Regions from separate parts of the Streptomyces sp. NBC_00234 genome, predicted to be linked through region 2. Evidence: riboswitches for the same ligand, from Rfam matches in the RefSeq annotation. Region 2 holds a riboswitch; each other region holds the start of a gene.

Region 1 (9,629 bases), 3.0 Mb from region 2:
ACAGCCGGCCGCCGGGCTTGAGGAGCGCGTAGAGGTCGTCGGCGTACTCGCGGAAGCGGACGGTGCCGACGTGCTCGGCCATGCCGATCGAGGAGATCGCGTCGTACGGGCCGTCCCTGACGTCCCGGTAGTCCTGGACCCTGATCTCGATCCGGTCGGTGAGTCCTTCTTCGGCGATGCGCTTGCGGGCGTAGGCGGCCTGTTCGGTGGAGAGGGTCACGCCGGTGACTTGTGCGCCGTACTCACGGGCGGCGTGGATGGCCATCGAGCCCCAGCCGCAGCCGACGTCCAGGAGGCGGTCGCCCTCCTTCAGGCCGAGCTTGCGGCAGACCAGGTCGAGCTTGTCGCGCTGGGCGTCCTCCAGGGTGCCGTCCTTCTCCCAGTAGGCGCAGGAGTAGACCATGGACGGGCCGAGGACCAGTTCGTAGAAGTCATTGCCCACGTCGTAGTGGTGGCTGATGGCCTCCTTGTCGCGGCGCTTGGTGTGCAGCGGGCCGGTGCGGCGGCGTACTTCCTCGGCGGGCGGGGCCGGCGGCGGCCAGGGACCGGCCACCTGGACGAGGCCGCGGGCGAAGGCCCGGACCCTCGGGTCGCGGACGGGGTGGACGGAGTCCTTCGCGTCGGCGCCGCGCTCCCAGAGCAGTGCGGCCAGCAGGTCCAGGACCTCGTAGAGGTCCCCGTCGATGTCGATCTCGCCGGCCACCCAGGCGCGGGCCAGGCCCAGTTCGCCCGGCTTCCAGAGCAGCCGGCGCAGGGCCCGGCGGTGGCGAACCACGAGGACGGGAGCGCCCGGCGGCCCGGACTCGCTGCCGTCCCAGGCCCGGATACGGACCGGTAGGGGTTCTCCCAGCAACTCTTCGGCGAGAGCGGTCAGCCGCGATGCGGCGTCTGCCATGGCGCACACCTCCGTGGTGGTGTTTCCCAACATGCCCAAATTTCCACAAACATGCCCAAAACCGCGTCACGACACCTCGGGTTCGTGACGAGGTACACCTCGGTCAACAGTGCTCGCAGCGCAACTCATCCCGCTACCGCGCAATGGAACGGCAAAATACCTGCGCACTACACCTATCCGCTGCCGGACCGGCCTCGGACACCCCCGGCCCCCGGGAGCCGGACGGACCCGGATACGCCGAAGGGGCCGTCCGCACCACGGATGGCGGACGGCCCCTTCGGGCGTGGAACAGGGAGGCGCCGGGTCAGGAGGCCTTGGCCTTCTCACCCTCGGACTTGGCGACAGCCGGAGCCGGGGCGGGCTTGGCGGCCTCGTAGAACTCCTCGCGCGGCGTCTCCATGGCGCCGAGCGAGACGACCTCGCGCTTGAGGAACATCGCGAGGGTCCAGTCGGCGAAGATCCGGATCTTGCGGTTCCAGGTCGGCATCGCCATGCCGTGGTAGCCACGGTGCATGTACCAGGCGAGACGGCCCTTGAGCTTGATCTTCACCTTGCCCATGACGATCATCGCGACGCCCTTGTGCAGGCCGAGACCGGCGACCGCACCCTTGTTGGCGTGGCTGTAGTCGCTCTGCGGGAAGCCGCGCATCCCGGAGATGACGTTGTCGCCGAGGACCTTGGCCTGACGCAGCGCGTGCTGGGCGTTCGGCGGGCACCAGGCGTTCGGGTTGCCGGCCTTGCGGCCGACGAGGTCCGGAACCTGGGCGTTGTCGCCCGCGGCCCAGATGTAGTCGGTGCCCTGCACCTGAAGCTTCTCGGAGGTGTCCACGTGACCACGCGGTCCGAGCGGCAGACCGAAGCGGGCCAGAGCCGGGTTCGGCTTCACGCCGGCCGTCCACACGATGGTGCTGGAGTCGACCTCCAGGCCGTTCTTCAGCACGACGTGACCGTCGACGCACGAGTCCATGGAGGTGGAGAGGTAGATCTCCACACCGCGGCCCTCGAGGTGCTCCTTGCCGTACGCGCCCAGCTTCGGGCCGACCTCGGGAAGGATCTTGTCGGCGGCGTCGACGAGGATGAAGCGCATGTCCTCGCGCTTCACGTTGGTGTAGTACTTGGCCGCGTCCCGGGCCATGTCCTCGACCTCACCGATGGTCTCCGCACCGGCGAAACCGCCGCCCACGAAGACGAACGTCAGCGCCTTGCGGCGGACGTCCTCATCGGTCGTCGAGTCAGCCTTGTCCAGCTGCTCGAGGACGTGGTTGCGCAGGCCGATCGACTCCTCGATGCCCTTCATGCCGATGCCCTGCTCGGCGAGGCCGGGGATCGGGAAGGTACGGGAGACCGCGCCCATCGCGATGACGAGGTAGTCGAAGGGCAGCTCGTAGGCCTCGCCGACGAGCGGCGCGACCGTGGCGACCTTGCGGTCCTGGTCAATCGTGGTGACGCGACCGGTGAGCACCTCGGCCTTCGGCAGGACGCGTCGCAGCGGGACGACGACATGCCGAGGGGAGATGCTGCCGGCGGCAGCTTCGGGGAGGAAGGGCTGGTACGTCATGTACGAGCGAGGGTCGACAACCGTGACGGTCGCCTCCCCGTAGCGCATCTTCTTCAGAATGCGACGAGCTGCGTACAGGCCTACGTACCCACCGCCTACAACGAGGATCCTGGGACGCTCCGTGGTGCTCATGCCATCGAGTATCCACCCCCCTCGGGGCACCTGCTCGTGAGCCCCTTCACAAGCTATCCGCGACCCTCTGCTACACTCCGCCGCCCACGTGACCCAGGTCATGGGGGCCGAGGGGAACCACAGTGCCCCAGCGAACGTTGTTCACCGCTTGTGAGCTGGCCCTTGTGCTGTCGGGAGGGCCGAACCACGGCTCCGGTTCACCCGCGCGCAACATGCCCGGAACCTGACCGGAGCCGCGCCGCGGAGGCCGTCGGGCGGCCGTTGCGGCCCCCGATAGGCCGAACGGCACCCAACCGGGCCGAATTCCTTGTGAAGAAGTTCACGAACTTCGTCGTGGCGGACCCCCGAAGGGGCCTCCGGAACGCCTCCGAACGGCTCAGAGGTGCAGGCCGGAGTGCGTTTGAGCAGCTGCCAGGGGTGCCTGCGGCTACGCCACGGAGAGCGCGATTCCGTCCAGGATGTCGTGCTCGCTGACGACGACCTCGCGGGCTCCGGTCCGCTCCATCACCGCGAGCAGGATCAGCGCCCCGGAGGCGATCACGTCGACCCGTCCCGGGTGCATCGCGGGGATCGCCGCGCGCTCCTCGTGCGTGGACGCGAGCAGCCGCCCGGTGATCTCCTGGACCTGCTCGAAGGAGACCCGGGAGTGGTGGATCGCCTCGGGGTCGTACTCCGTCAGTTCCAGGGCGATCGCGGCCACCGTGGTGACCGTGCCGGCCAGGCCGACGAGCGTGGCGGCCCCGGCGATCGGGACGGTCTCCTCGACGAGGTCCAGGGCGACGGCGATGTCCGCGCGGATCGCGGCGACCCGGTCGGGGGTGGGCGGGTCGACGACGGTGCCGTCCTGCACCAGGTGACGTTCGGTCATGCGCACGCAGCCCATGTCCACGGACCGGGCGGCGCGGACCGCGTCGTCGCCGACCACGAACTCGGTGGAGCCGCCGCCGATGTCCACGACGAGGTACGGCTTCGCCAGGTGGTCGCTGCCGGCCAGCTCCTTGGTGGCGCCGTCGAAGGAGAACTGCGCCTCCTGGTCGCCACTGATCACCTCGGGCTCGACGCCCAGGATGTCCAGGACGCCCCGGACGAACTCGTCACTGTTCTCCGCGTCGCGCGAGGCCGAGGTGGCGACGAACCGCATCCGCTCCGCCCCCAGCTCCTTGACCACCGCGGCGTACTCGCGGCAGGCCGCGAAGGTGCGCTCCAGGGCGTCGGGGGCGAGCCGGCCGGTCCGGTCGACCCCCTGCCCCAGGCGGACGATCTGCATCCGGCGGTCGAGCTCGGTGAGCTCTCCCGTCACGGGGTCGGCGTCGGCGACGAGCAGACGGATGGAGTTGGTACCGCAGTCGATGGCGGCAACGCGGGTCATACGGACTCCTGAGGTGGTGGTGTCGGGGCTAGGGCCTGTCGTCGCCGCACGGTGATACGCACGGGCCCTTCGCCCACCACTCCGGCAGCATCGCGATCGCCTCGTCGCCCAGCGGGTTCACCCCGGGACCGGCCGCCAGCGAGTGGCCGACCAGCACGTGCAGGCACTTCACCCGGTCCGGCATGCCGCCCGCGCTCGGGAAGCCCTCCAGGACCTCGATGGCGTCCCGGCGCGCGATGTAGTCCTCGTGCGCCGCGCGATAGGCGGCGGCCAGCTCCGGGTCCGTCTGCAGACGCTCGCTCATCTCCTTCATGACCCCGTTGGCCTCCAGCGTGCCGATCGCGGACGCGGCACGCGGACAGGTCAGATAGAAGGTCGTCGGGAACGGCGTGCCGTCCTCCAGACGGGGCTGCGTCTCGACCACGTCCGGGTTGCCGCACGGGCAGCGGTGCGCGATGGCGCGCAGTCCGCGCGGCGGGCGGCCGAGCTGCTGCTCGAACGCCGCGATGTCCGCGTCGGTGGGCGTGGTGGATTCGGTCTGCGGAGGGGGGGTTTCCATGCCTGCCTTGGTTCTGCTCGAAGGTGCTTCTCAGATGGTGCGGGTCAGTCGCGGTCGGCGTTGTCCACGCCGTCCCAGAGGTTCGAGTGCCAGGCACGGTCCGTCGTGCTCGGCTCCCCGCGGCGTTCCTCGGCCGCGTCGGGGTCGATCACGGTGTAACCGGTCTCCCCCGGAAGTACGTAGTGAAGGTGCTCGCGGGCCAGCCGCCGGATGTAGGCGTCGTCCTTGAGCCGCGCCTTCTCGTCGCGCAGCTCCTCGGTCCGCAGCCGTGCCTCCTGCGACAGGCGCTCCTGGTCGGCGATCTCGTCGCGCTGGGAGACGTACTGCCGCATCGGGTACGCGAGCGCGACCACGAGGGAGCAGACGACCAGGGCGAGGAACGCGGCGCGGCCGGTGAGGCGCGAGCGGCGGGCCTGGCGTCGGTTCTGGGACCGGTAGACGCGGGCGGCGGTCTGCTCACCGAGCAGTCGCAGCCTGGTCGCGGTGGAGAACCGGTCGCGGTCCTTCCCGGCCATCTCTCACGCCTCCCCATTACACACGTCCGTCCCCGCACACGGTACGGGACCGAGTGCGGGGACGGACGGAGGCTGGTGACTTCGGCCCGCGGAGGACCGGCGATCAGCCCTGGCTGCGCCGGTCAGTCGGCGAAGCGGAACCGCGGGAACGCCGAGCGGCCCGCGTACACCGCGGCGTCGTCGAGGATCTCCTCGATGCGCAGCAGCTGGTTGTACTTGGCGACGCGGTCCGAGCGGGCCGGGGCGCCGGTCTTGATCTGACCACAGTTCACGGCGACGGCGAGGTCGGCGATGGTGACGTCCTCGGTCTCGCCGGAGCGGTGCGACATCATGCACTTGAAGCCGTTGCGCTGGGCCATCTCGACGGCGTCCAGGGTCTCGGTCAGCGAACCGATCTGGTTGACCTTGACGAGCAGGGCGTTGGCGGAGCCCTCCTCGATACCGCGGGCCAGACGCTCCGGGTTGGTGACGAACAGGTCGTCACCGACGATCTGCACCTTGGAGCCGATCTTCTCGGTGATGACCTTCCAGCCGGCCCAGTCGTCCTCGTACAGCGGGTCCTCGATGGAGACCAGCGGGTACGCGGAGACGAGCTCCTCGTAGTACTCGGTCATCTCGGCGGCCGAGCGGGACTTGCCCTCGAACTCGTACTTGCCGTCCTTGTAGAACTCGGACGCGGCGACGTCGAGCGCGAGGCCGATGTCGCGGCCGGGGACGTAACCGGCCTCCTTGATGGCCTCGACGATGAGGTCCAGGGCGGCGCGGTTGGACTCCAGGTTCGGCGCGAAGCCGCCCTCGTCACCGAGACCGGTGGACAGGCCCTTGGTCTTCAGGACCTTCTTCAGCGTGTGGTAGATCTCCGCACCCCAGCGCAGGGCCTCGGAGAAGGACTCCGCACCGATCGGCGCGATCATGAACTCCTGGATGTCCACGTTGGAGTCGGCGTGCGAGCCGCCGTTCAGGATGTTCATCATCGGAACGGGCAGCAGGTGCGCGTTCGGGCCGCCGAGGTAGCGGAAGAGGGGGAGGTCGGACGCCTCCGACGCGGCGTGGGCCACGGCGAGCGAGACGCCGAGGATCGCGTTGGCGCCGAGCGAGCCCTTGTTCTCGGTGGCGTCCAGGTCGAACATCGCCTGGTCGATGAGGCGCTGCTCGGTGGCGTCGTACCCGACGAGCTCCGGGCCGATCTGCTCGATGACGGCGAGGACGGCCTTCTCGACGCCCTTGCCCATGTAACGGTTGGGGTCGCCGTCGCGAAGCTCAATGGCCTCGAACGCACCGGTGGAGGCGCCGGACGGAACAGCAGCACGTCCCGTGCTGCCGTCGTCGAGGCCAACCTCGACCTCGACCGTGGGGTTGCCCCGGGAGTCGAGGATTTCCCTGGCTACGACGACGTCGATGGACGGCACGAGGCATCTCCTTCTGGGATATGACACTGGTTGTGCAGGGTCACTGTGGCCTTGCGACACGAGCCTAACCGGCCGGACCCCATCGGCCAGCCGGGCGCCCGTCCCCTGGGACGAAAAAGGACCCAAGGGCATGCATTCACGGGCAAACGTCCAGAAATTTACTGGCGAGTAACTACAACACTTGAACGCTCAACGTCGCCGGGCCGCGCCGCGGCGCTCGCGTCCGTGCGGAAAGACCCCGACCCGGCACGCACGGGGGAGAGCGCACCGGGTCGGGGAGCAGAGCGGGAGGGATGCCGCCGGACACCCTCCCAGGGGGGGGAGGAGAATCCCAGGTGTTACTTCGTCAGGTGGAGCTGCTGGCCCGGGAAGATCAGGTCGGCGTCCTTGACGATGTCGTCGTTCAGCTCGAACAGCTTCTCCCAGCCGCCCTTGACGTCGTGCTTCGCGGCGATCTTGCTCAGGGTGTCGCCGGTCTTCACCTTGTACTCGCCGTCACCCTTCTCGACCTTCTCGCCGGTCGGGGTGGTGACGGTCTTCGGCGCCTCGGTCTTCGGGGCGGTGCGCTGCTCGCTGCGCGTGGTCGGCTGCTCGGCCTGACGCTCCGGCTGGGCCTGCTCGTCGCTGCTGCTCTGCGTGGAGCCGGTGTCGACGCCCGGGTCCACACCGTCGTTGGTCAGGTTGCCGGCGCCGGCGCAGGCCCAGGCACCCGGGCCCTGCAGGTCGAGAAGCTTCTCGGCGGTGGCGATCTGCTGCGACTTGGTGGCCAGGTCGGCGCGGGACGCGTACTGCGTACCGCCGGCGGCGGCCCAGCTGGACTGCGAGAACTGCAGACCGCCGTAGTAGCCGTTGCCGGTGTTGATGGACCAGTTGCCACCGGACTCGCACTGGGCGACGGCGTCCCACGTGGAGACGGAGGCGGCAGAGGCGCCGGTCGCACCCATCAGCGGGACGGCGACAGCGGCACCGGCGACACCGGCGAGCGTGGCGACACGGACGGCCTTGGACGGGCGGCGGTGCTTGGCCTTGCTGGAAAACAGCATGGAGCTTCTCCTCACCGACGCCTACGAGGTGAGCTGTCGGGTTCGGGCCAAGTGAGTTGCCCGGTCGCACGTCCTTGCACGCGACTTCACCCCAAGCCGGTCCTGAGCCGTCTTCCGACGACCTGGCCCGGCGCTTACCTGGGTCCCCCGCTCCTGCCTACGGCGCTTTACGCGTCTGTTCCCTTCGACCGACGGCAGGATTCGGCGTGACGGTCGACGGGGCCCGCGGTGCGAGCGGTTCCGACCGTAAACATAGCCAACCCGACATTCAAAGAGGGACATACCGGCCATTCGTGCCTTACTTGCCTCCACGGAATGAACGTTTCCGCAGGTCGGAGGGGACACGGAAGGAGTAGCCGGACGCGACACGCCAGTTGAAGCAAAGAGACCCATGTCTCACTTACGCATAAGTGGACATAGGTCCCTGAACTACCCCCGATTTTGGGGTGTTTTCCCGAATTGGATCAGTTGCGCTTGGAGCTCTCCGCGCTGCCGCGCTGACCCAGATCGAGGCTCTGGCCGGGCAGGATGAGGTCCGGGTCGGAGCCGAGCTCGCTCTTGTTGGCTTCGTAGAGCTCGGTCCAGCCGCCGGGAACCTTCTGTGCGTCAGCAATCGCCCAGAGGTTGTCGCCGGGCCGCACGGTGTAGTCACCTTCGGGGCTCGCCGCACCCGCGTCGCGGGCCTCGCCGTCACCGCGCGAGGCGTGCCGGCCGGAGTCGCGCCCGTTGCCCCTGTCCGTGTCCTGGCTCGCCTCGGGGGCCGGGGTGCCGCGGTGCTTGCCGCCGCCCTCGTCCGTGCCCGCGGGGGTGTCGGACGCCTCGGGGGACGGCGTGGCGGAGGGCGAGGCGGAGTCCTCGGACTCCTCCGTTCCGTCCGTCGTGTCATCCTTGCCGGACTTGCCGGACTTATCGCTGTTGTCCTTCTTGTTCGCTTCGTCCGTCGTGTCGTCCGTCGCGTCGTCCGACGGGAGCAGCGAGTCCGAGGGGTCGGCGGAGGGCACGCCGCCCGGGTCGACGCCCGGCAGGGTGCCGTCCAGCGCGAGCCCGGAGATGACCGCGCAGCTCGGCCACGCCTGCGGACCCTTGTCCTCCAGGACCTTCTCCGCGACGGCGATCTGCTGCGAGCGGCTGGCGAGGTCGGCGCGGGGCGCGTACGCCGAGCCGCCGTACGCGGACCAGGTGTCCTGGGAGAACTGCAGGCCGCCGTAGTAGCCGTTGCCCAGGTCGGCACTCCACATGCCACCGCTCTCGCACTCGGCGACCCGGTCCCAGGTCGAGGCGTCGGCGGCGTGCGCACCGGTCGCACCGAGCAGCGGGATGGCGATGGCCGATCCCGTCACGCCTGCGGCGACGACGATGGCGGGTGCCTGGCGAGGGCGACGGTGTCTGCCGTTCGCGGAGCCCATGGGATTGCCTTCCGTGTGACTGACATGTGACTGCTGTGGTGAACGGTGAACCTAGCGGGACTCGAACGTGTGTCACAAGTCGATGCAGCGGAGATCACGTGAAAGTCACAGAGTTGACGGAGTGTCACCTTGCCCGAGCGGCACCCCGGGTGCGAACTCCACCGGAAGGGTGCGCAGTCCGCGCATGATGAGCCCGCCACGCCACCGCAAATCGGCAGGTTCCACCGCAAGGCGCAGGTCAGGGAGGCGTCTCAGGAGCGTTGCCAGCGCGGTCTGTCCCTCCAGGCGGGCGAGCGGCGCGCCCACGCAGTAGTGGATGCCGTGCCCGTATCCCACGTGCTGATTGTCACTCCGAGCGAGGTCCAGCGTGTCCGGATCGCGGAAGCGCTCGGGGTCGCGGTCGGCCGCGGCGAGGACGACCAGTACGGGGTCCCCGGGGGCGATGTCCTGCCCGCCGAGCGTGACGGGCTCCGTGGCGTACCGCCATGTGGCGAGCTCCACCGGGCCGTCGTAGCGCAGCAGTTCCTCCAGGCCGGTGGCGAGGAGGTCCGTCTCGCCCGCGTCGAGCGAGCGCTGGAGCCGCTCGCGTTCACCGGGGTTGCGCAGCAGCGCGTACGTACCGTTGCCGATGAGGTTGACCGTCGTCTCGAAACCGGCGAAGAGAAGGATGAACGCCATCGCCGCGGCCTCGTTCTCGGTGAGGTGCTCGCCGTGGTCACTGGCCCGGATCAGACCCGAGATCA
Region 2 (9,629 bases):
GCGGCCCGGAAGCCGCCGGGAGGGCTGCCCGTACCCGCGATCCCGCCGCCCGTACCGCATCCCTTTCGTACGACTGGGGCCGTGGTGTTGTCCTCGGTGGAGCACGACGGCCCGCCGCCGAGGATCTAGCGTCTCGGGAACCACCCCGAGGCGAGGAGCGGCACGTGAACTGGCTCATCCATGACTACCGCGAGGACGATCTGGCGGCGGTCGTCCATCTCATCGACACGACGGCGGACCTCGGCCAGGAGTCCGTCTTCCCGCTCGCCGAGTGCATCAGCGCCCTGACCTCCCGTCAGCCCGCGGTGGTCGCCGTCCACCGCGGCCGGCCCATCGGCGCGGCGCTGGCCCATGTGTCCGGCGGCCGGGCCTGGGTGATGCGGATCGCCATCGAGCCGGCCTGGCGCGGCCGGGGCCTGGCCAGCGCACTGCTGGTGGAGCTCGAACGCCGGCTGATCGAGGCGCGGGTGCGCCGCATCGCCTATGTGCTGGCGGAGGAGGAAATGCTGGGTGAGGGGCTGCGGAAGGCGGGGTACACGCGGCGGCCCGCAGTCGCCTACTTCGAGAAGGCAGAACCGGCCACGGGCACCCCGGCCGACCTCCTGACGGAGCTGGGCGGGCGGGTGCTGTCCGGTGACCTGTGGGACAAGGTGGCCGGCATGGAGGCGGAGAAGAGTCTCATCGAGCGCCGTGTCGTCATGCCGCTGGCCGAACCCGAGCGGGCGGCCCGGCACGGCGTCGTACCGCCCCGAGCCATCACCCTGTTCGGCCCGCCGGGCACCGGCAAGACCACCTTCGCCCGGGCCATCGCCTCGCGCCTCGGCTGGCCCTTCGTCGAGCTTCTGCCGTCCCGCCTGGCCGACGAGGGCAATCTCGCCGCCGCACTGCGCACGGCGTTCGCCCGGATCGCCGAGCTGGAACGGGTGCTGGTCTTCATCGACGAGGTCGAGGAGATAGCACCCGTACGCGGGGAGCGTCCGGAGCCCGGCATGCATGGCGTCACCAATGAACTCCTCAAGCTCATCCCCGGCTTCCGGGAGCGGGACGAGCGGCTTCTGGTGTGCGCCACCAACTCCATCCGGTCCCTCGACCCGGCCTTCCTGCGGCCGGGCCGGTTCGACTACCTCGTCCCGATCGGCACCCCGGACGCCGCGGCCCGTGCGGCGATCTGGTCGCGGTATTCGGCCCGGCGGGACGACGTCGACGTGGACGCGCTGGTCGCGGCGAGCGAGCTGTTCACCCCGGCCGACATCGAACACGCGGCCCGGACGGCGGCCCAGGCCGCCTTCGAACGCGACTTCGCCGAGGCCGGCGCGGATACCGGGGACTACCTCGCCGCCCTCGGCCAGTGCCGGCCGACCGTCACCCCGGCCGTCGTCGCCGAGTTCGCCGCCGACATCACCACGCACGCCCGGACCTGAGAGGACATGGGGCTGCTCGGCGCCATCGTGCCCCCGTACGGACCCGGCCCGTCGGCGCGTCATGACGGAGCGGGGCAGCTCGCCGGGCAGACTTTCCCCATGGCCAACGTAACGAAAGCAGTCCTCGAAGGCGGCCCCGACGATCTTCCGGAGCGGATCGTCCCCGTCGACGAACCCGGGCTCGACATCAAGATCCCGTTCCGCGGCGGGTACGAGCACTTCAAAGCGACGGACCGTCACGAGGAGACGGACAAGGGTCAGTTGCCCGTGTACACGTGGTGGGAGCGCACGGAGGTACCCGGCTGACCGCAGCCCGACCGATACGTTGCGGACACTCCCGACAGGCCCTAGCGCTCCAGTGCGCAGCCGGTGGCTGCCCGCGCATAGGAGTGCAGCGCGCTGATCACCTCCGGCCGCGACCGCCGGCCGGCAAGCACGTCCATCTGGTAGCCGTCCTCCATCGCCACGAAGTTCGAGGCGGTCATGCGCGTCGTGTCCGACAGCGTGAAGTGGCCCTGGGACTCGCCGAGCACCAGGATTCCCTGGTAGACCCCGATCTGGCGCTCCGTCAGAACGCTGTCGAGGGCAGCGGCCTTCGGGTCCCGCAGGGTGCGGGGCCAGTACTCGAAGAGAAGTCGTGGCAGCTGGTCCTGCGGGCCGGCTGCCACGCCGGACGCGATGCAGGTACGCAGCCGGTCCCGCGCGTCCGTGTGCTGCTCGGCAGCCGCGTCGCGGTCCCGGCAGAACCGCTCGATGGCCTGCTGGAAGGTCTCGTACATCAGCGCGTCGAGGTCTTCGTAGTAGTAGAGGACCGCCGCGGGCGTGACACCCGCCTCCTCGGCCACGTCCCGCAGCCGCAGCCCTTCGAGGCCCCGGCTCAGCAGTGCCCGTCCGGCGGCCTCGCTCAGCTGCGCCCGCCGCGCCTCCTGGTCCTTGCGCCGTGCCACCGCGCCCCTCGCTCTCTCATTCACTGAAGCAGAACGAAAAGATACCTCTCCAGGGCTTGACCGCGCCATCGGCGTTTCGTTAAATCACCGTTTAACGAATCGAGGTCGCCTCGTGCCACCTCCTCCTGGAAGGCAGTCATGACCACAGACGCCGTCGGGGCCGCACCGGAGCCCCCGCCCCACGCCCCACCACTGACCGAGAAGGGACTGCGGGGCGACTCCGTCGGCCTGCTCGCCACGGTCGCGCTCGGACTGGCCTCCGTGGCCCCGGCGTACAGCATCGCCATCACTCTGGGCCTGGTGACCCTGGTGGTCGGCGATCTCGCCCCCGCCGCCCTGCTCCTCGGCTTCGTCCCGATCCTGCTCACCGCGTTCGCCTTCCGGGAGCTGAACCGGGAGATGCCCGACTGCGGAACCACCTTCGTATGGAACACCCGCGTCTTCGGCCCCGCCTTCGGCTGGCTCGCGGGCGGCTGGACGGTCCTGTGCGCCACCGTCATCGCCATGACCGCGCTCGCCCAGGTCGGCGCGTCCGCCCTGCTCGGCTTCCTGGGCCTGGACGCGGCGGCCGGCAGCACCCCGGCCGTCACCGCCGTCGCGGTGCTGCTGCTCGCGCTGGCGGTCGCCGTCGCCTACCGAGGGATCCAGCTCGCCGCCCACGTCCAGTACGCGATGCTCGGGCTCCAGCTCGTCGCCCTGCTCGCGTTCGGCGTCACGGCGCTCGCCCGCGACGGTGCGGCCTCCCCGTCCCTGAGCTGGCTCGACCCCTTCGGCTTCGACAGCTTCGCGTCCTTCTCGGAGGCGGTCCTGCTGTGCCTCTTCATCTACTGGGGCTGGGACGCGCTCATCACCTTCAACGAGGAGACGGTCGACAGCGCGCGCACCCCGGGCAGGGCGGCCGTGACATCCACTCTGATCCTGCTCGTCACCTACCTGTTCACCGCCTTCGCCGCGGTCTCCTTCGCCGGCACCGGGAGCTCGGGGCTCGGACTGGGGAACGAGGAGACGGCCGCCGATGTCCTCACCGGTCTCGCGCCCGCGGTACTCGGCGACGGCCTGGCCTCACTGGTACAGCTCGCCATCGGGGTCTCGGCCGTCGGCGCCCTGCTGACGTGCACGGTCTCCACTCCGCGCGCCACGCTGTCCATGAGTGCGCACGGCGCCCTCCCCGCCGCCTTCGGCCGCATACATCCCCGCTTCCGGACCCCCGCATTCGGCACGGTGTTCTTCGGCGCCGCGGCGGCCGTCGTGCTGACTCTCCTCACGCTGGTCTCCGCGGACTTCCTCGGCGACGCCGTGCTCTCGGTCGGCCTGCTGATCGCCTTCTACTACGGCGTCACCGGACTCGCCTGCGCCTGGCACTTCCGCGGACACCTGCGCCGCTCCCCGCGCGACCTGCTCGTCAAGGGCGTCATGCCGGCCACGGGCGGCCTGATGATGCTGGCGGCCTTCCTGCGCAGTGCCTACGACATGCTCGACCCCGCCTACGGCTACACGTCCCTTGGCGGTGTCGGCGGAGTCTTCCTGCTCGGCGTCGGCTCCCTCGCGCTCGGGGCGGTCGTCATGCTCCTCATCCGCTCCCGCCACGCCCGCTTCTTCCACCACGGCCGTACGTCCGTCGTCACCCTGCCCGCCACGGAGAACTGAACACCCATGCGCACACTCGCCATCGCCGCCGTCCAGACCACCCCCGTACCGCACGATCTGCGCGCCACCTGGGAGCGCTTTGCCGACCGGGTACGCGCGGTGCGCGACACCTTTCCCCATGTGCAGCTCGTTGTCGTGCCCGAGCTGATGCTCGCCGCCGAGGCGCCGCTGCTCCAGGCCCGCGCCGACTGGATGCGGGAGGCCGCCGTGGCGATCCCGGGCCCGCTCACCGACCGCGTCTGCGCCCTGGCCCGGGAGACCGGTCTGTGGCTGATACCCGGCAGCCTCTACGAGCGGGCCGACGACGGGAACACGTACAACACCGCCCTCGCGGTCTCCCCGGCAGGCGAGATCGTGGCCCGGTACCGCAAGATCTTCCCGTGGCAGCCGTACGAACAGGCCAGCCCCGGCAGTGAGTTCGTCGTCTTCGACCTGCCCGGGATCGGACGTGCCGGCCTCGCCGTCTGTTACGACGGCTCGTTCCCGGAGACCGCCAGGCAGCTCGCCTGGCTCGGCACCGAGGTCATCCTCCAGCCCACGCTCACCACCACGCGCGACCGGGACATGGAACTGGTCTGCGCACGTGCCAACGCCTGGACCAATCAGCTCTACGTCGTCAATCTCAACGCGGCCGACCCTGCCGGTGTCGGCGCCAGCGCCATCGTCGACCCCGAGGGGACCGTGCGCCAGCAAGCGGGGACGGGCGAGGAGGTCCTGGTCGACGTCCTCGACCTCGACACCGTCGCCCGGGTCCGCGCGTACGGCTCCGCGGGACTCAACCGCCCGTGGGCACAGCTCGCCCGCTACGGCGAGCGGATCCACCTGCCGATGTACGGGGGAACGTTCCGGCCGACCCCGCACCACTGAGCCACACACAGCACGAAAAAATACACCAATACGGACTTTTCAAAGCATTCAACCCTGATGGCCCGTAGAGCACTTTTCGCCCGAATCGCGAAGACTCCCCACGGAGCAAATCACCCTTTTCGGACGCAGTGGCCAGCGTCACGTCCGGGATTTCCGAAGCGTCGGCGCCCCACCCGCATCCCTTCTGCGGGAAGAGAGTTGGCTTCGCGGTTCGGGTGAATTCATCGGCGATCCCGCTCATCGATCTTGTAAATGAATTGTGATCAGGAATTCGGGACTTGTCCCCTTCGGCATTTCTCGCCTACGGTCACCGTCAATCCGGATGGAACGCCGAATCCTGCCGCCGTCCGGAAAACCGGACCTACTCACGCCCGGCAGGAGCGGGGGACCCAGGTAAGTTGCCGATCCGTTATGCGGAACGGCTTGGGGTTAAGTCGCATGCACATGCGGCCAGGCATCTCCAGCCTGAACCCGACAGCTCACCTCGCAGGCGACGGAGAGGAATTCGCCATGCCCTCGATGGGTAAGCACCGTCGTGCCAAGTCCAGCCCCCTGACCCGCGGACTCGTCGCCGTGACCGCAGGTGGAGCCGTCCTCGCCCTGCCGGTGATCGGTGCGACCACCGCGTCCGCGGCGCCCGCGCAGTCGGTCTCCGCCGAAAAGGCAGTGGCTCCGGCAGCCGCTCCCGCCAAGGCAATTACCGCCCAGAAGGCCGGGATCACCAGCTATTCCGTCGTCAAGGGTGATTCCCTGCACAAGATCGCCGATGCGCATTCCCTGAGTGGCGGCTGGAAGAAGCTCTACAAGGACAACCGAAAGGCCATCGGCGGCAATCCGGGTCTGATTCACCCGGGCCTGGAGCTGACCGTGGGCGCCAAGGCCACGGCCAGGGCCTCCGGTTCGTCCTCCGACCGTGCCGCCGCGAGCAGCGACCGCGCCGACCGCTCCGAGCGTTCGACCACGCTGGCCGCGAAGACCGCCGCCCCCGCCGCCGCGAAGGCCACGACGTACACGAACGACCTCGACGGCTGGATCAAGGAGTCGCTCGCCGTCATGGCAGAGCACGGCATCCCCGGCACCTACGAGGGCATCCACCGCAACATCATGCGCGAGTCCTCGGGCAACCCTCAGATCGTCAACAACTGGGACTCCAACGCCGCCGCGGGCACCCCGTCGAAGGGCCTGCTCCAGGTCATCGACCCGACCTTCCAGGCGTACCACGTGCCCGGTACGTCCACGGACAGCTTCGACCCGGTCGCGAACATCACCGCCGCGTGCAACTACGCCGCCGACAAGTACGGCTCCATCGACAACGTCTTCGGCGCCTACTGATCCACCGGCACCGGCCGCGGTTCACGACTGCCGGGTGGCGAGGGTCCGACAGGCCCTCACCGCCCGGCAGTTCCGCGTCCGGGGCCGCCGTGGAAGACTCGCGCCATGCCCGAACTCCAGCTTCTTCGCCAGGACCACGCTGCGGCTCTGCTCGCCTTCGAGCAGGAGAACCGCGCCTACTTCGCCGCTTCGGTCCCGGACCGCGGCGACGAGTACTTCGCACGGTTCGACGCACGGCACAGCAGCCTCCTGGCCGAACAGGCCGAGGGACTGATCTACTTCCACGTGCTGGTCGGCGACGGTGGCGAGGTGCTGGGCCGGGTGAACCTGGTCGACGTGGCGGACGGCGCCGCCGACCTCGGGTACCGGATCGCCGAGAAGGCCGCCGGCCAGGGGCTGGCCACGAGCGCCGTCCGCCGGATATGCGTGCTGGCCGCCACGGCGTACGGTCTCACCGCACTGCGGGCCGCGACCACGCACGACAACCCCGGTTCCCAGGCCGTACTGGCCCGCACGGGGTTCGTCCGCACCGGCGAAACCGTACTCGGCGGCCGGCCGGGGATCGCCTACGCACGCTCGCTGGACGCGGAGGCACGGCTCGCCTGACACGGACGCCGGGGCCCACCGGCTCCACCGTTCCCCGGGCGGGCGACGAACCGGGGTGTCCGGCCCGCCACCGCCTGGGAAGGACTGCGCCGCCCGGCGTCAGTCGCTGTCCTTCTCCTCCTGGAGGATCTTGCCGTCGGCCGCGTTCACTTCGAACTCGGTCTTGTTCCAGTCCGCGTCGACCACGTCGACCGCCCAGACGAGGGTGTCGTTGTCGCCGGTGTCGAGGCCGATCGAGGTGACCGTGCCCTTCTGCTTGTCCGTGGCCACCTTGGCCGCCTGCTCGGGCGTCTGCTTCGCCTTGGCGATCCAGTCGGCCAATTCGCTCTTGTCGGCCGCGTCCTGATCGGTGTCCGCGGCCGTCTCGATCACCTTGCCGGTGACCGCGTCGATCCGGACGGTGTGCGCGGTTCCGTCCTCCTCGGCGACCTCGGCCACCCACTGCGGACCTGAGCCGCTCCCGCTCGGGCTGGGGCTGCCACTCGGCGAGGCACTGCCGCTCGGACTGCCACTCGGACTGGCCGTGCCACTCGGGCTGGCCGTGCCGCCGGGGCTCGCACTGCCGCTCGGCGAGGCACTCGCACTCGCGTCGGTGCTCCGGTCGGTGTCGTCGTCCAGGCCCTCCAGATCGAGCTCGGCCAGCTTGCTGCCCGGAACGGCCCCGACCGCGGTCGTCGCGGCCTTGTCGAAGGTGACCTTGGTGGCGCTGAGCAGCTTCTTGCGTGCGGCCTGGTCCTCGGTCGGCTTCGTCTTGCCGGACGGGCTGCCGGAAGGGCTCCCGTACGGGGAGGCCGTCTGCTTCGGGACGACCTTCGCGGCCTCCGATGTGGCCGCCCCGGTCTGGTCACGGCTCTCCTGCCCGCAGCCCGCGAGCAGCGCGGAAGCGACGACGGCGCACAGGGCGCCGCCGGCGACACGAAGGCTGCGGGCACGCGCGGACGCGGTGGCTTTTCGTCGGAATTCAAGGCTCATACACGCATCACTAGCCCCCTGACCGGCCGGTCATGTTGTCCTACCGGACGGGTCACCCGATCGAACGTGCGTCTCCTCCCGTTGGCGGCCCGCCCGCCCGGGCGCGCCGTGGGCGAGGGTGCGAAACAATGGGACACACGGACCACCGGCCCCTGCCGGTACCCGGTCGGGAGGCCCCCATGGATTACCCCGAGAGTTACGAGCTGATCTTCCAGACGTACGGCGCGGCGGACGACGTGGTGGTCGTCCGGATGAGCGACCGGTCCGGGGCGGGCGGATACCCCGTGTACGAGGACGAGACCGGAATCGTCCGCGCGGAGATCAGTGAACGCGGCGAAATACGCATGCTGGCCAGCGGCGGCCACCAGGCACCGGGCATCCCCCTGCTCGCGCGGCCCTTGAGCGAGGGATCACCCCGCACCCGCTGAGCGGACCGGCACACACCGCGGCGCCCTGCGCGTCGCGGTGCGCTGTGTGCTGTGTGCTGCCACGGCACACCCAGACACAACCGGAAGTCCGTTCATGCCCGCTCCATGCCCGAATCTGTTTACATTCCGGCACCCTGGACGTAACCTGAGCGCGAAACCACAGACTCGGGCATGAAACGGATACGAAACCACATGTACGCACCGGAGCGGCAGCAGGAAATCCTCCGCCTCGCCCAGGAGAGCGGACGCGTCGACGTGCTCTCCCTCGCAGAGGAATTCCAGGTGACCGCCGAGACCGTGCGGCGCGACCTCAAGGCGCTCGACCGGGCGGGGCTCCTGCGCCGGGTCCACGGCGGCGCGATTCCGGTGGGACGGCTCGGCTTCGAGCCCGACCTCGCCGAGCGCGACACCGTGGCCGCGGACGAGAAGGACCGGATCGCCGCCGCCGCCCTCGGCGAGCTCCCCCCGGACGGCAACGTGATCATCGACGCGGGCACCACGACGGCCCGGCTGGCCGCCGCCCTCCCGGTCGAGTCCGCCCTGACGGTGGTGACCCACGCACTGCCCGTGGCGGCCCGCCTCGCCGACCATCCCGGCATCGCGCTGCACCTGGTGGGCGGACGGGTCCGGCACCGTACCCGCGCGGCCGTAGACGCCTGGGCGCTGAGCGCCTACGCGGAGATCAACGCCGACGTCCTCCTGCTCGCCACCAACGGGGTATCCGCCGACGGCGGCCTGACCACCCCCGACCTCGCCGAGGCCGCGGTGAAGCGGGCCATGATCGCGGCAGCCCGGCGGGTCGTGCTCCTCGCGGACTCGGGCAAGTTCGGCCAGGAGCACTTCGCCCGCTTCGGCGATCTTTCCCACGTCGACCTGCTCATCACCGACACGGGGCTCAGCCCCGAGGACGCCCTCGCCATCGAGAGCCGGGGCACGGAAGTGGTACGCGCATGATCCTCACGGTCACTCCCAATCCGAGCCTCGACCGCACCTACGAACTGCGCGACCTCACCCGCGGCGCGGTCCTGCGCGCCACGACGGACCGCGTCGACCCCGGAGGCAAGGGCATCAACGTCTCCCGCGCGGTAGCGGCGGCGGGACACCGTACGGTCGCGGTCGCCCCCCTGGGCGGGCCCGAGGGCGCACTGCTCGCCCGGCTGCTCGGGGAGCACGGCATCGAGGCCGCGGGGGTGCCGATCGCCGGCAGCACCCGCGTCAACATCACGCTGGTCGAAGCCGACGGCACCCTCACCAAGGTCAACGCGAGCGGGCCCGCCCTCACGGAGTCCGAGGCCGAGACCCTGCTGGAGACGGTACGGACCCGGTCCTCGGACACGGACTGGATCGCCTGCTGCGGCAGTCTGCCGCGGGGGCTGCCCCCCGAGTGGTACGCGGAGCTGGTGGCACGC
Region 3 (9,629 bases), 6.7 Mb from region 2:
ACAGGTGAGGCCATGACCTCCGGAGAACCGGTCGCACTGGGTCTCCCCGGGCTGCCGGCCCGGCCGCTCGCGATGCGCCGCCACTCGCGGCGTATCCAGGTCGGGTCGGTCGCGGTCGGCGGTGACGCACCTGTGTCGGTGCAGTCGATGACGACGACGCGTACGTCGGACATCGGGGCGACGTTGCAGCAGATCGCGGAGCTGACGGCTTCGGGCTGTCAGATCGTGCGGGTGGCGTGTCCGACGCAGGACGATGCGGACGCGTTGTCGACGATCGCGCGGAAGTCGCAGATCCCGGTGATCGCGGATATCCACTTCCAGCCGAAGTACGTGTTCGCGGCGATCGACGCGGGCTGTGCGGCGGTGCGGGTGAATCCGGGGAACATCAAGCAGTTCGACGACAAGGTCAAGGAGATCGCGCACGCCGCGAAGGATGCGGGTACGCCGATCCGGATCGGTGTGAACGCGGGTTCGCTGGACGCGCGGCTGCTGAAGAAGTACGGGAAGGCGACGCCGGAGGCTCTGGTGGAGTCGGCGTTGTGGGAGGCGTCGCTCTTCGAGGAGCACGGCTTCGGTGACATCAAGATCTCGGTGAAGCACAACGACCCGGTCGTGATGGTGAACGCCTACCGTCAGCTGGCTGCGCAGAGCGATTACCCGTTGCACCTGGGTGTGACGGAGGCGGGTCCGGCGTTCCAGGGGACGATCAAGTCGGCGGTGGCGTTCGGTGCGCTGTTGTCGGAGGGGATCGGGGACACGATCCGGGTCTCGCTGTCGGCTCCGCCGGCGGAGGAGGTCAAGGTCGGTCTGCAGATCCTCGAGGCGTTGAATCTGAAGCAGCGGCGGCTGGAGATCGTGTCGTGTCCGTCGTGCGGGCGGGCGCAGGTGGATGTGTACAAGCTGGCCGACCAGGTGAGTGCGGGTCTGGAGGGCATGGAGGTTCCGCTGCGGGTCGCGGTGATGGGCTGTGTCGTCAACGGTCCGGGTGAGGCCCGTGAGGCGGACCTGGGTGTGGCGTCCGGCAACGGCAAGGGCCAGATCTTCGTGAAGGGCGAGGTCATCAAGACCGTCCCGGAATCCAAGATCGTCGAGACCCTCATCGAAGAAGCCATGAAGATCGCCGACGGTATGGAGGAGGCAGGGATCCCGTCAGGGATTCCGGCCGTGACCGTGAGCTGAAAACCGGACCAGAGAGGGGCCCGAGCGTGACACTGCTGGAATCCATCAAGGGGCCGCAGGACCTCAAGGCACTGAGCGGACCGGAACTCGACGAACTCGCCGGTGACATCAGGACGTTCCTGGTCCACGCGGTGTCCAGGACAGGTGGTCACCTCGGGCCCAACCTCGGGGTGGTGGAACTCTCCATCGCCCTGCACCGGGCCTTCGACTCGCCCGTGGACCGCATCCTGTGGGACACCGGGCACCAGAGTTACGTGCACAAGCTCCTCACCGGGCGCCAGGACTTCTCCAAGCTGCGGGGGAAGGGCGGTCTCTCCGGCTACCCGTCCCGCGAGGAGTCCGAACACGACGTCATCGAGAACTCCCACGCCTCCACCGTGCTCGGCTGGGCCGACGGCCTCGCCAAGGCCAACGAGGTGCTGGGACTCCCCGACCACGTCGTCGCGGTCATCGGGGACGGCGCGCTCACCGGGGGCATGGCCTGGGAGGCGCTGAACAACATCGCCGCGGCGGAGAACCGCCCGCTGATCATCGTGGTGAACGACAACGAGCGCTCGTACGCCCCGACCATCGGCGGCGTGGCCGACCACCTCGCCACCCTCCGTACGACCGACGGCTACGAACGCTTCCTGGCGTGGGGCAAGGACGTGCTCCAGCAGACCCCCGTCATCGGCCAGCCGCTCTACGGGTCGCTGCACGGCGCCAAGAAGGGCTTCAAGGACACCTTCGCCCCCCAGGGCATGTTCGAGGACCTGGGGCTCAAGTACGTCGGACCGGTCGACGGACACGACGTCGCCGCCGTCGAAGCCGCGCTGACCCGAGCGAAACGGTTCCACGGCCCCGTGCTCGTGCACTGCATCACCGAGAAGGGGCGCGGCTACCCGCCCGCGCTCCGGGACGACGCGGACCGCTTCCACACCGTCGGTGCGATGGACCCGCTGACCTGCGAACCCCTCGTGGTCCCCGCGGGCCCCTCCTGGACCTCCGTCTTCGGCGACGAGATCGCCGCGATCGGCGCCGAACGCCCGGACGTCGTCGCCGTCACCGCGGCCATGCTGCACCCGGTCGGGCTCACCCGGTTCGCCGAGGCGTTCCCCGGCCGGATCTGGGACGTCGGGATCGCCGAGCAGCACGCGGCCGTCTCGGCGGCGGGCCTGGCCACCGGCGGACTGCACCCCGTCGTCGCGGTCTACGCGACCTTCCTGAACCGGGCCTTCGACCAGTTGCTCATGGATGTCGCCCTGCACCGCTGCGGCGTGACCTTCGTCCTCGACCGGGCCGGCGTCACCGGCACCGACGGGCCCTCGCACAACGGCATGTGGGACATGTCGGTGCTCCAGGTCGTCCCGGGACTGCGCATCGCCGCACCCCGCGACGCCGACCAGCTCCGCGCGCAGCTGCGCGAAGCCGTCGACGTGGACGACGCGCCGACGGTGCTCCGGTTCCCCAAGGCGGCGGTGGGGGAGCCGATCGCGGCCGTCGGCAGGATCGGCGGCATGGACGTACTGCACCGCGCCGACGATCCCGATGTGCTGCTGGTGGCCGTCGGCGTGCTCGCCGAGGTCTGCCTCCGGGCCGTCGACCTGCTGGCCGGGGCCGGTATCCGGTGCACGGTGGTCGACCCCCGCTGGGTGAAGCCGGTCGACGAGCAGCTCGCCCCGCTCGCCGCCGGCCACCGGCTCGTCGCCGTGGTGGAGGACAACAGCCGTACGGGCGGCGTCGGCTGGGCCGTGGGGCAGGCGCTGCGGGACGCCGAAGTCGACGTACCGTTGCGGACGTTCGGCATTCCGGAGCGGTTCCTCGCCCACGCCAAACGAGGCGAGGTGCTCGCCGACATCGGACTCACCCCGGTGGAGATCGCCGGACAGATCAGTGCCGTCCTCGCCGCGAAGCGGGCGAAGGCGGAGCAGCCGGCGCTGAAGGAGAGCGGGGCATGAACGACGACCGGCCCAAGGGCTTCGATCTGACGCGGCTCCTCGCCGAACGGGGCGCCGAACGCTACGAGTTGCATACCGAGTACCTCAATCACCAACTGCCGCGCATGCTCCGCACGATCGGCTTCGACAAGGTCTACGAGCGGGCCGAGGGCGCGTACTTCTGGGACGCGGAGGGCAACGACTACCTCGACATGCTCGCCGGATTCGGGGTGATGGGACTCGGCCGGCACCACCCCGTCGTACGCAAGGCGCTGCACGACGTCCTCGACGCCTCGCTCGCCGACCTCACCCGGTTCGACTGTCAGCCGCTCCCCGGGCTGTTGGCCGAGAAACTGCTCACCCACAGCCCTCACCTGGACCGGGTGTTCTTCGGCAACAGCGGGACGGAAGCAGTCGAGACAGCCCTGAAGTTCGCCCGGTACGCCACCGGGAAGCCCAGGATCCTGTACTGCACGCACGCCTTCCACGGGCTGACCACCGGCTCGCTCTCGGTCAACGGGGAGGCGGGCTTCCGGGACGGCTTCGCCCCGCTGCTGCCGGACACGGCGATCGAGCTCGGCGACCTGGACGCGCTCCGGCGCGAGCTGAAGCGCGGCGACGTCGCGGCTCTCGTCGTCGAGCCGATCCAGGGCAAGGGGGTGCACGCCTCGCCGCCCGGCTTCCTGCGCGCCGCGCAGGAGCTGCTGCACAAGCACAAGGCGCTGCTCATCGCGGACGAGGTGCAGACGGGCCTCGGCAGGACCGGCGACTTCTACGCGTACCAGCACGAGGAAGGCGTCGAGCCCGACCTGGTCTGTGTCGCCAAGGCGCTCTCCGGCGGCTATGTGCCGGTCGGGGCGACGCTCGGCAAGGACTGGATCTTCAAGCGCGTCTACTCGTCCATGGACCGCGTTCTCGTCCACTCGGCGAGCTTCGGCTCGAACGCGCAGGCCATGGCGGCCGGTCTCGCCGTCCTCGCGGTGATGGAGGACGAGGAGACCGTGGCGAACGCCCGGCGCACCGGTGATCTCCTGCGCGAACGGCTGGCCGCGCTCGTCGGCCGCTACGAGCTGCTGCACGAGGTGCGCGGGCGCGGGCTGATGATCGGCATCGAGTTCGGCCGGCCGTCGTCGCTGGGGCTCCGCAGCCGCTGGACCATGCTCCAGACGGCCCGCAAGGGGCTCTTCTCGCAGATGGTCGTGGTGCCGCTGCTGCAGAAGCACCGGATCCTCACCCAGGTGTCCGGCGACCATCTGGAAGTGATCAAGCTGATTCCGCCGCTGGTCATCGGGGAGCCGGAGGTGGACCGGTTCGTGAACGCCTTCACGGCCGTGATGGACGACGCGCACAGCGGGGGCGGGCTGATGTGGGACTTCGGCAGGACCCTGGTGAAACAGGCCGTCGCCAACCGTTGACGCGAGGCTTTGCCTCAGAGGCAAGAAATTTGCCTCTGAGGAAAGATCCTGGCCCAATGGACGTATGAATCCTCCCGACGGAGGGGTGGCCGACGAGCTGCCCGGGGTCGCTCCGCGCCTGCGCGAGCTGCGCCGCAGCCGTGGCCTCACCCTGGAGACCGCCGCCCAGCGGGCGGAGCTTTCCCCCGCCCATCTCTCCCGGCTGGAAACCGGCCGCCGACAGCCGTCGCTGCCCATGCTGCTGGGCCTCGCACGTGTCTACGGTACGACGGTCTCCGAGCTTCTGGGAGAGACGCCGACCCAACGTGACGCGATCGTCCGCGGCGGCCCTTTCACGGGCGCCGAGGCCGACGGCTGGATGTACCGCCAGGCCGGCGGCTCCGGCCGGGCCATGCAGGCGCTCCGCGTCCGGGTTCCGTACGGCGCCCAGGGCGACCTGGTGCGGGTCCACCCCGGTGAGGAATGGCTGTACGTGCTGGAGGGACGGCTGCGCGTCGGTCTCGGCGAGACCGTGCACGACCTCGAACCGGGGGACAGCGCGCACTTCGACTCGCTCACTCCGCACCGGATCGCCGCCGCCGACCGCGGCGGCGCCGAGCTGCTCTTCGTCCACACGCTGCTGCAGAGTCCGGTCGCCGAACTCTGTCTGGGCAGCGGACTCCACCACCGCTGACCCCTGGCCCCGAAAGAGGGACTGTCATGTCCGATTCAGAGCACTACGACCCGCTCAGCTCGCGGTCCCCGAAGGGTCGCGGCTCGCAGGAGAAGAAGTTTCCGCGCGGCGTGGTGATCCGGCTGGTCGCCTACCTGGTCGCCGGACACGTCTTCGCGGCCTTCCTCTACCTGCTGTTCGAGGTGGCGGGCAAGGGCTGAGGCCGGGGGGCGAGGGTGGTCACGCCTCCTCGACGAGGCGCTCCCGCAGCCGCCCACGAGTCTCGGCGGAGAGCTTCAGACCCTCGGTGAGGTAGCGCTCGGTGCCGCCCCAGGTCTCCTCGATGGTCTCGAAGGCCGCCGCCAGGTAGTCGGCACGCGCACCGAAGAGGGGGTTGAGGAGCTCCATGACCTCGTCGGACATGCCGACCGCCGAGCTGTCGCTGCGCTTCACCTTGTACCGGCGGTGGGCGTCGTTGGACATGAGGTAGTCGGCCTCGATGGCATCGCGCTCCACGCCGACGGCCAGCAGCGACACCGCTATCGAGAGCCCCGCGCGGTCCTTGCCCGCGGCGCAGTGCATCAGGGCGGGGACGCTGTCCTCGGCCAGGGAGTGCAGCACCCGGCTGTGTTCCGCGGTGCGGTCCTTGATGATCGAGCGGTACGAGGCGATCATGCGGTCCGCGCCCTTGCCGTCGGCGAGGATCGAGCGCAGCTGCTCGATGTTGCCGTCCCGGACCAGTCGCCAGAACTCGGCGCCGTCGGCCGGGTCGGAGAGCGGAATGCTGACATTGCGGACACCCGGCAGCTCCACGTCGTAGCCGTCCAGCTTGTGGTCGGCCGCGTTGCGGAAGTCGAAGATCGTGTGGAGTCCGAGCCCGCCGAGGAACGCCGCGTCCTGCTCGGTGGCGTTCGCCAGGTGACCGCTGCGGTAGAGCCGACCGAACCGCACCGTGCGGCCGTCCGTGGTCGGAAGGCCCCCGACGTCACGGAAGTTGCGGACGCCCGTCAGCTCAGTGTGCGTCGACGGGACCTGCGGCAGCTGCTGCGTCACGGTGACTCCTGGAGTGTCTGGCGCCGGCGCTGCTCGCCGACGAGGGCACGGTCGTGACGATACGACATTGATTCCCCAGGCAATCATCTTGCCCCGGAGGCCGCCGTTCCGTGCCGTGCCGTGACCCGCGCTCCGCTACATGTCCGTATTGATGCATTTAGCGGAACATGCCCTGCTTATGGGGGAGATGGCGGTCGACTGGTGAGCGGGATCATATCCGTGACGGTGTGTGGCGAACCCGCCGAAGGGCATTCCGCGCGCCGTACGGAATGCCAAGATCCGTAATCCACGGAGTGTGACCGGAAATCCCGGCGGAAATTGAATCGCGCATTCCGGTACCTCGGACGCGGCTTGTTCCGGCCGTCCTTACTCGCTTACGGTCACCGTCAATCCGGACGGACCGCCTAATCCTGCCGCCGCCCGGAATCCGCATCCCACTCACGTGTGGCAGGAGCGGGGGACCCAGGTAAGCCGCCGGTCCGGAGAAATCCGGAACGGCTCGGGGTGAAGTCGCGCTCAGCGCGACCGGGCATCTCCAGCCCGAACCCGACAGCTCACCTCGTAGGCGCCGGAGAGGAATTCCCCCATGCCCGCAAAGGGTAAGCACCGTCGTACGAAGTCCGGCCCGCTCGCCCGCGGCGTCCTCGCCGCCGGGACCGGCGGAGCCGCTCTGGCCCTCCCACTGATCGGTGCCACCGGCGCGCATGCCGCTGAGCAGTCCGCACCCGTCGCCAAGCCCGCGGCGGCCTCGGTCGCCGCGGCGCACACCGCTCCCGCCGCCGCGGCCAAGACCGCCCCGAAGACCTACTCCGTGGTCTCCGGCGACTACCTGTCGAAGATCGCCGCCGAGCAGAAGATCAAGGGCGGCTGGCAGAAGCTGTACCAGGACAACCGCGACGTCGTCGGTGAGAACCCGAGCCTGATCTTCCCCGGCACCGAACTGACCCTCGGCGCCAAGGCGTCCGGCTCGGCGAAGGCCATCCCGTCCAAGGCCGCGGCTCCGAAGGCCGCCGCTCCGAAGACCGAGGCCCCGAAGGCGGACACGTCCTCCGACTCGGCCTCCTCCGCCGAGGCGACCACCTCGACGGACACCGGCACCTCCACCGGTGCCTCGGAGAGCAACAGCTCCGGCTGGACGACCCCCGTGGCCGACGCCACCGTCACCACGCAGTACCGCGCCTCCGGCTCCATGTGGTCCAGTGGCTACCACACCGGTGCGGACTTCCAGGCTGCCTCCGGCACCAGTGTCCGGGCCATCGGCCCCGGCACCGTGGTCTCGGCCGGCTGGAGCGGTGCGTACGGCAACGAGGTCGTCATCCAGCACGCCGACGGCATGTACTCCCAGTACGCCCACCAGTCCTCGCTCAACGTGTCGGTCGGCGAGACCGTCACGGGCGGCCAGCAGATCGGCCTCTCCGGTTCCACCGGCAACTCCAGCGGCCCGCACCTCCACTTCGAGGTCCGCACCGGCCCGAGCTACGGCTCGGACGTCGACCCGGTCTCGTACCTGCGTCAGCACGGCGTCTCCATCTGAGACGAGCGGCGGTGAGAAAAGGGCGGTGCGCGGCGGCGCACCGCCCTTCCGTGCGTTCCGTACTGTCCCGCGCCGGGGCCGCCACTTATTCCGGCTTTACCAAAAACTGACCGGGTGGTCTATCTCACCACCCGTCAACCCCTTATTACGGTCGCGTAGGTCACATTCGCGGGTGCAGGATACGTGTTTGTGGCAGACGATTCGAAACTCAATCAGCACGGTCTCAAGGACGTCATGGACGTCCCCGGCTTCATAGGGTCGTACGCGGCGATCGGCGACAGCTTCACCGAGGGCGTCGGGGACCCCGGCCCCGACGGAACCCTTGTCGGCTGGGCCGACCGATTCGCGGTACTGCTGGCGGATCAGCTCCCGGTCTCCGACGCGGGGACGGGCGTCGGCGCATCACGGCACGGCAATTTCCGTTACGCCAACCTCGCCGTACGCGGACGGCTCCTGGACCAGATCGTCGAGGAGCAGATCCCGCGCGCCAAGGAGCTGGCGCCCGACCTGGTCAGCTTCTGCGCCGGCGGCAACGACATCCTCCGGCCGGGGAGCGACCCCGACGACGTGGCCGAGCGCTTCGAGCGCGCCGTCGCCGAACTGAGCGGTGCGGTCGGCACCGTCATGGTCACCACCGGCTTCGACACCCGCCACATGCCGGTGCTGCGCCACCTCCGCGGCAAGATCGCCACGTACACCGCCCATGTGCGCTCCATCGCCGACCGCTACGACTGCCCGGTCCTCGACCTGTGGTCGCTGCGGTCCGTGCAGGACCGCCGCGCCTGGGACGACGACCGGCTGCACCTGTCGCCCGAGGGCCACACGAGGGTCGCCCTGCGCGCCGCCCAGGTCCTCGGACTCGACGTGCCGGCCGACCCCGACCAGGCATGGCCGCCGCAGGCGCTGCGCCGCCCGCTCGACGACCGGCGCGACGACATCCACTGGGCGCGGGAGTACCTGGTCCCGTGGATCGGGCGGCGGCTTCGCGGCGAGTCCTCCGGGGACCACGTCGAGGCCAAGCGCCCGGATCTGCTGCCGCTCTAGGGCTTGTCGTCAAACTGCCGTCGTTCGGCCGAAGTCCGGGCTCGCGTGCCCTGGCGCGTCTCGCAGGGGGAGTGAGTGCCGGGAGGGTATCCGCTCCAGCACGCCGCCCGCGAAGACGTCGTACAGCGGCAGCGTCTCCAGGTGCACATAGCCGATGTGGCAGTCGCAGACGGCGAGGGGACAGCCGCGTGGGCCGAGCGCCCGGCGGTAGCTCCCGTCGTAGAGGTTGCCGAGCTCCGCGCGCACGAAATGGCATCGCCGCACCGTGCCGTCGCCGTCCACCGAGATGACCGACTCACCGGTCCTGCAGGGCAGCCCCGCCGAGCTGTGCGGATGCCTGCTGTACGGGAACAGGGGGTCCAGGGCCGTCCAGCGGTCCGCCTCCTCGTCCGTGTAGCTGTGCCCCTCGGCGGCGTTGACCCAGAGATAGACCTCGTCGGGCAGCGCGGCCCGGAGCCGCCGCGCCTCGTCGAGGTGCTCGTCGAGGCCGACGATCCCGACGCTGTGACGGACGCCGAGCTCCGCCAGGTCACGGCACTTCCCGAGGAACCGGTCGTACGGCGTCTGACCCGGGTGGTACGTGCACCACAGGGCCACCTTGCCGAGATCCGCCTCCGCGAGCCAGCCGGTGCGGCAGCTGAGGTTGGTCTGGATCGCGACCCGGTTGATGTGCGGCAGCCGCGAGAGCTCGACCAGGGCGCGGCGGTACCAGGACCGCACCAGCCCCTCGCCCCACGGAGTGAACAGCACCGACAGCCGGTCGCCGGTCTGCGCCGCCGCCCAGGCGGTGAACCGCTCCAGCGCGGCGCGGTCGGCGCGCAGTTGCTCAGGGCTGT

The links. Region 2 has a riboswitch for cyclic di-AMP ahead of OG230_RS01560 (transglycosylase SLT domain-containing protein). Riboswitches for the same ligand answer to the same signal wherever they lie in the genome.
Region 1: linked by a shared signal. The riboswitch ahead of OG230_RS14265 (transglycosylase family protein) and the one ahead of OG230_RS01560 (transglycosylase SLT domain-containing protein) in region 2 are both predicted to bind cyclic di-AMP.
Region 3: linked by a shared signal. The riboswitch ahead of OG230_RS31005 (M23 family metallopeptidase) and the one ahead of OG230_RS01560 (transglycosylase SLT domain-containing protein) in region 2 are both predicted to bind cyclic di-AMP.

The regions. Positions count from the first base shown of each region.
Region 1 is NZ_CP108101.1:3,292,760-3,302,388, forward strand. Features, by position in the region: gene OG230_RS14235 (cyclopropane-fatty-acyl-phospholipid synthase family protein) at 1-895, opposite strand, end outside; gene OG230_RS14240 (NAD(P)/FAD-dependent oxidoreductase) at 1,200-2,585, opposite strand; gene OG230_RS14245 (Ppx/GppA phosphatase family protein) at 3,013-3,954, opposite strand; gene OG230_RS14250 (DUF501 domain-containing protein) at 3,983-4,513, opposite strand; gene OG230_RS14255 (FtsB family cell division protein) at 4,558-5,028, opposite strand; gene eno (phosphopyruvate hydratase) at 5,151-6,437, opposite strand; gene OG230_RS14265 (transglycosylase family protein) at 6,776-7,480, opposite strand; cyclic di-AMP (ydaO/yuaA leader) riboswitch at 7,484-7,655, opposite strand; gene OG230_RS14270 (transglycosylase family protein) at 7,945-8,886, opposite strand; gene OG230_RS14275 (cytochrome P450 family protein) at 8,992-9,629, opposite strand, start outside.
Region 2 is NZ_CP108101.1:332,903-342,531, forward strand. Features, by position in the region: gene OG230_RS01535 (ATP-binding protein) at 165-1,421, shown strand; gene OG230_RS01540 (DUF5988 family protein) at 1,521-1,727, shown strand; gene OG230_RS01545 (TetR/AcrR family transcriptional regulator) at 1,769-2,368, opposite strand; gene OG230_RS01550 (APC family permease) at 2,507-4,015, shown strand; gene OG230_RS01555 (carbon-nitrogen hydrolase family protein) at 4,022-4,882, shown strand; cyclic di-AMP (ydaO/yuaA leader) riboswitch at 5,235-5,390, shown strand; gene OG230_RS01560 (transglycosylase SLT domain-containing protein) at 5,393-6,214, shown strand; gene OG230_RS01565 (GNAT family N-acetyltransferase) at 6,320-6,820, shown strand; gene OG230_RS01570 (PepSY domain-containing protein) at 6,920-7,792, opposite strand; gene OG230_RS01575 (DUF6296 family protein) at 7,972-8,220, shown strand; gene OG230_RS01580 (DeoR/GlpR family DNA-binding transcription regulator) at 8,413-9,174, shown strand; gene pfkB (1-phosphofructokinase) at 9,171-9,629, shown strand, end outside.
Region 3 is NZ_CP108101.1:7,061,485-7,071,113, forward strand. Features, by position in the region: gene hpnH (adenosyl-hopene transferase HpnH) at 1-8, shown strand, start outside; gene ispG (flavodoxin-dependent (E)-4-hydroxy-3-methylbut-2-enyl-diphosphate synthase) at 13-1,179, shown strand; gene dxs (1-deoxy-D-xylulose-5-phosphate synthase) at 1,206-3,116, shown strand; gene OG230_RS30985 (aspartate aminotransferase family protein) at 3,113-4,510, shown strand; gene OG230_RS30990 (helix-turn-helix domain-containing protein) at 4,575-5,183, shown strand; gene OG230_RS30995 (DUF6126 family protein) at 5,210-5,383, shown strand; gene OG230_RS31000 (tyrosine-protein phosphatase) at 5,403-6,215, opposite strand; cyclic di-AMP (ydaO/yuaA leader) riboswitch at 6,623-6,796, shown strand; gene OG230_RS31005 (M23 family metallopeptidase) at 6,802-7,749, shown strand; gene OG230_RS31010 (SGNH/GDSL hydrolase family protein) at 7,939-8,793, shown strand; gene OG230_RS31015 (STM4011 family radical SAM protein) at 8,803-9,629, opposite strand, start outside.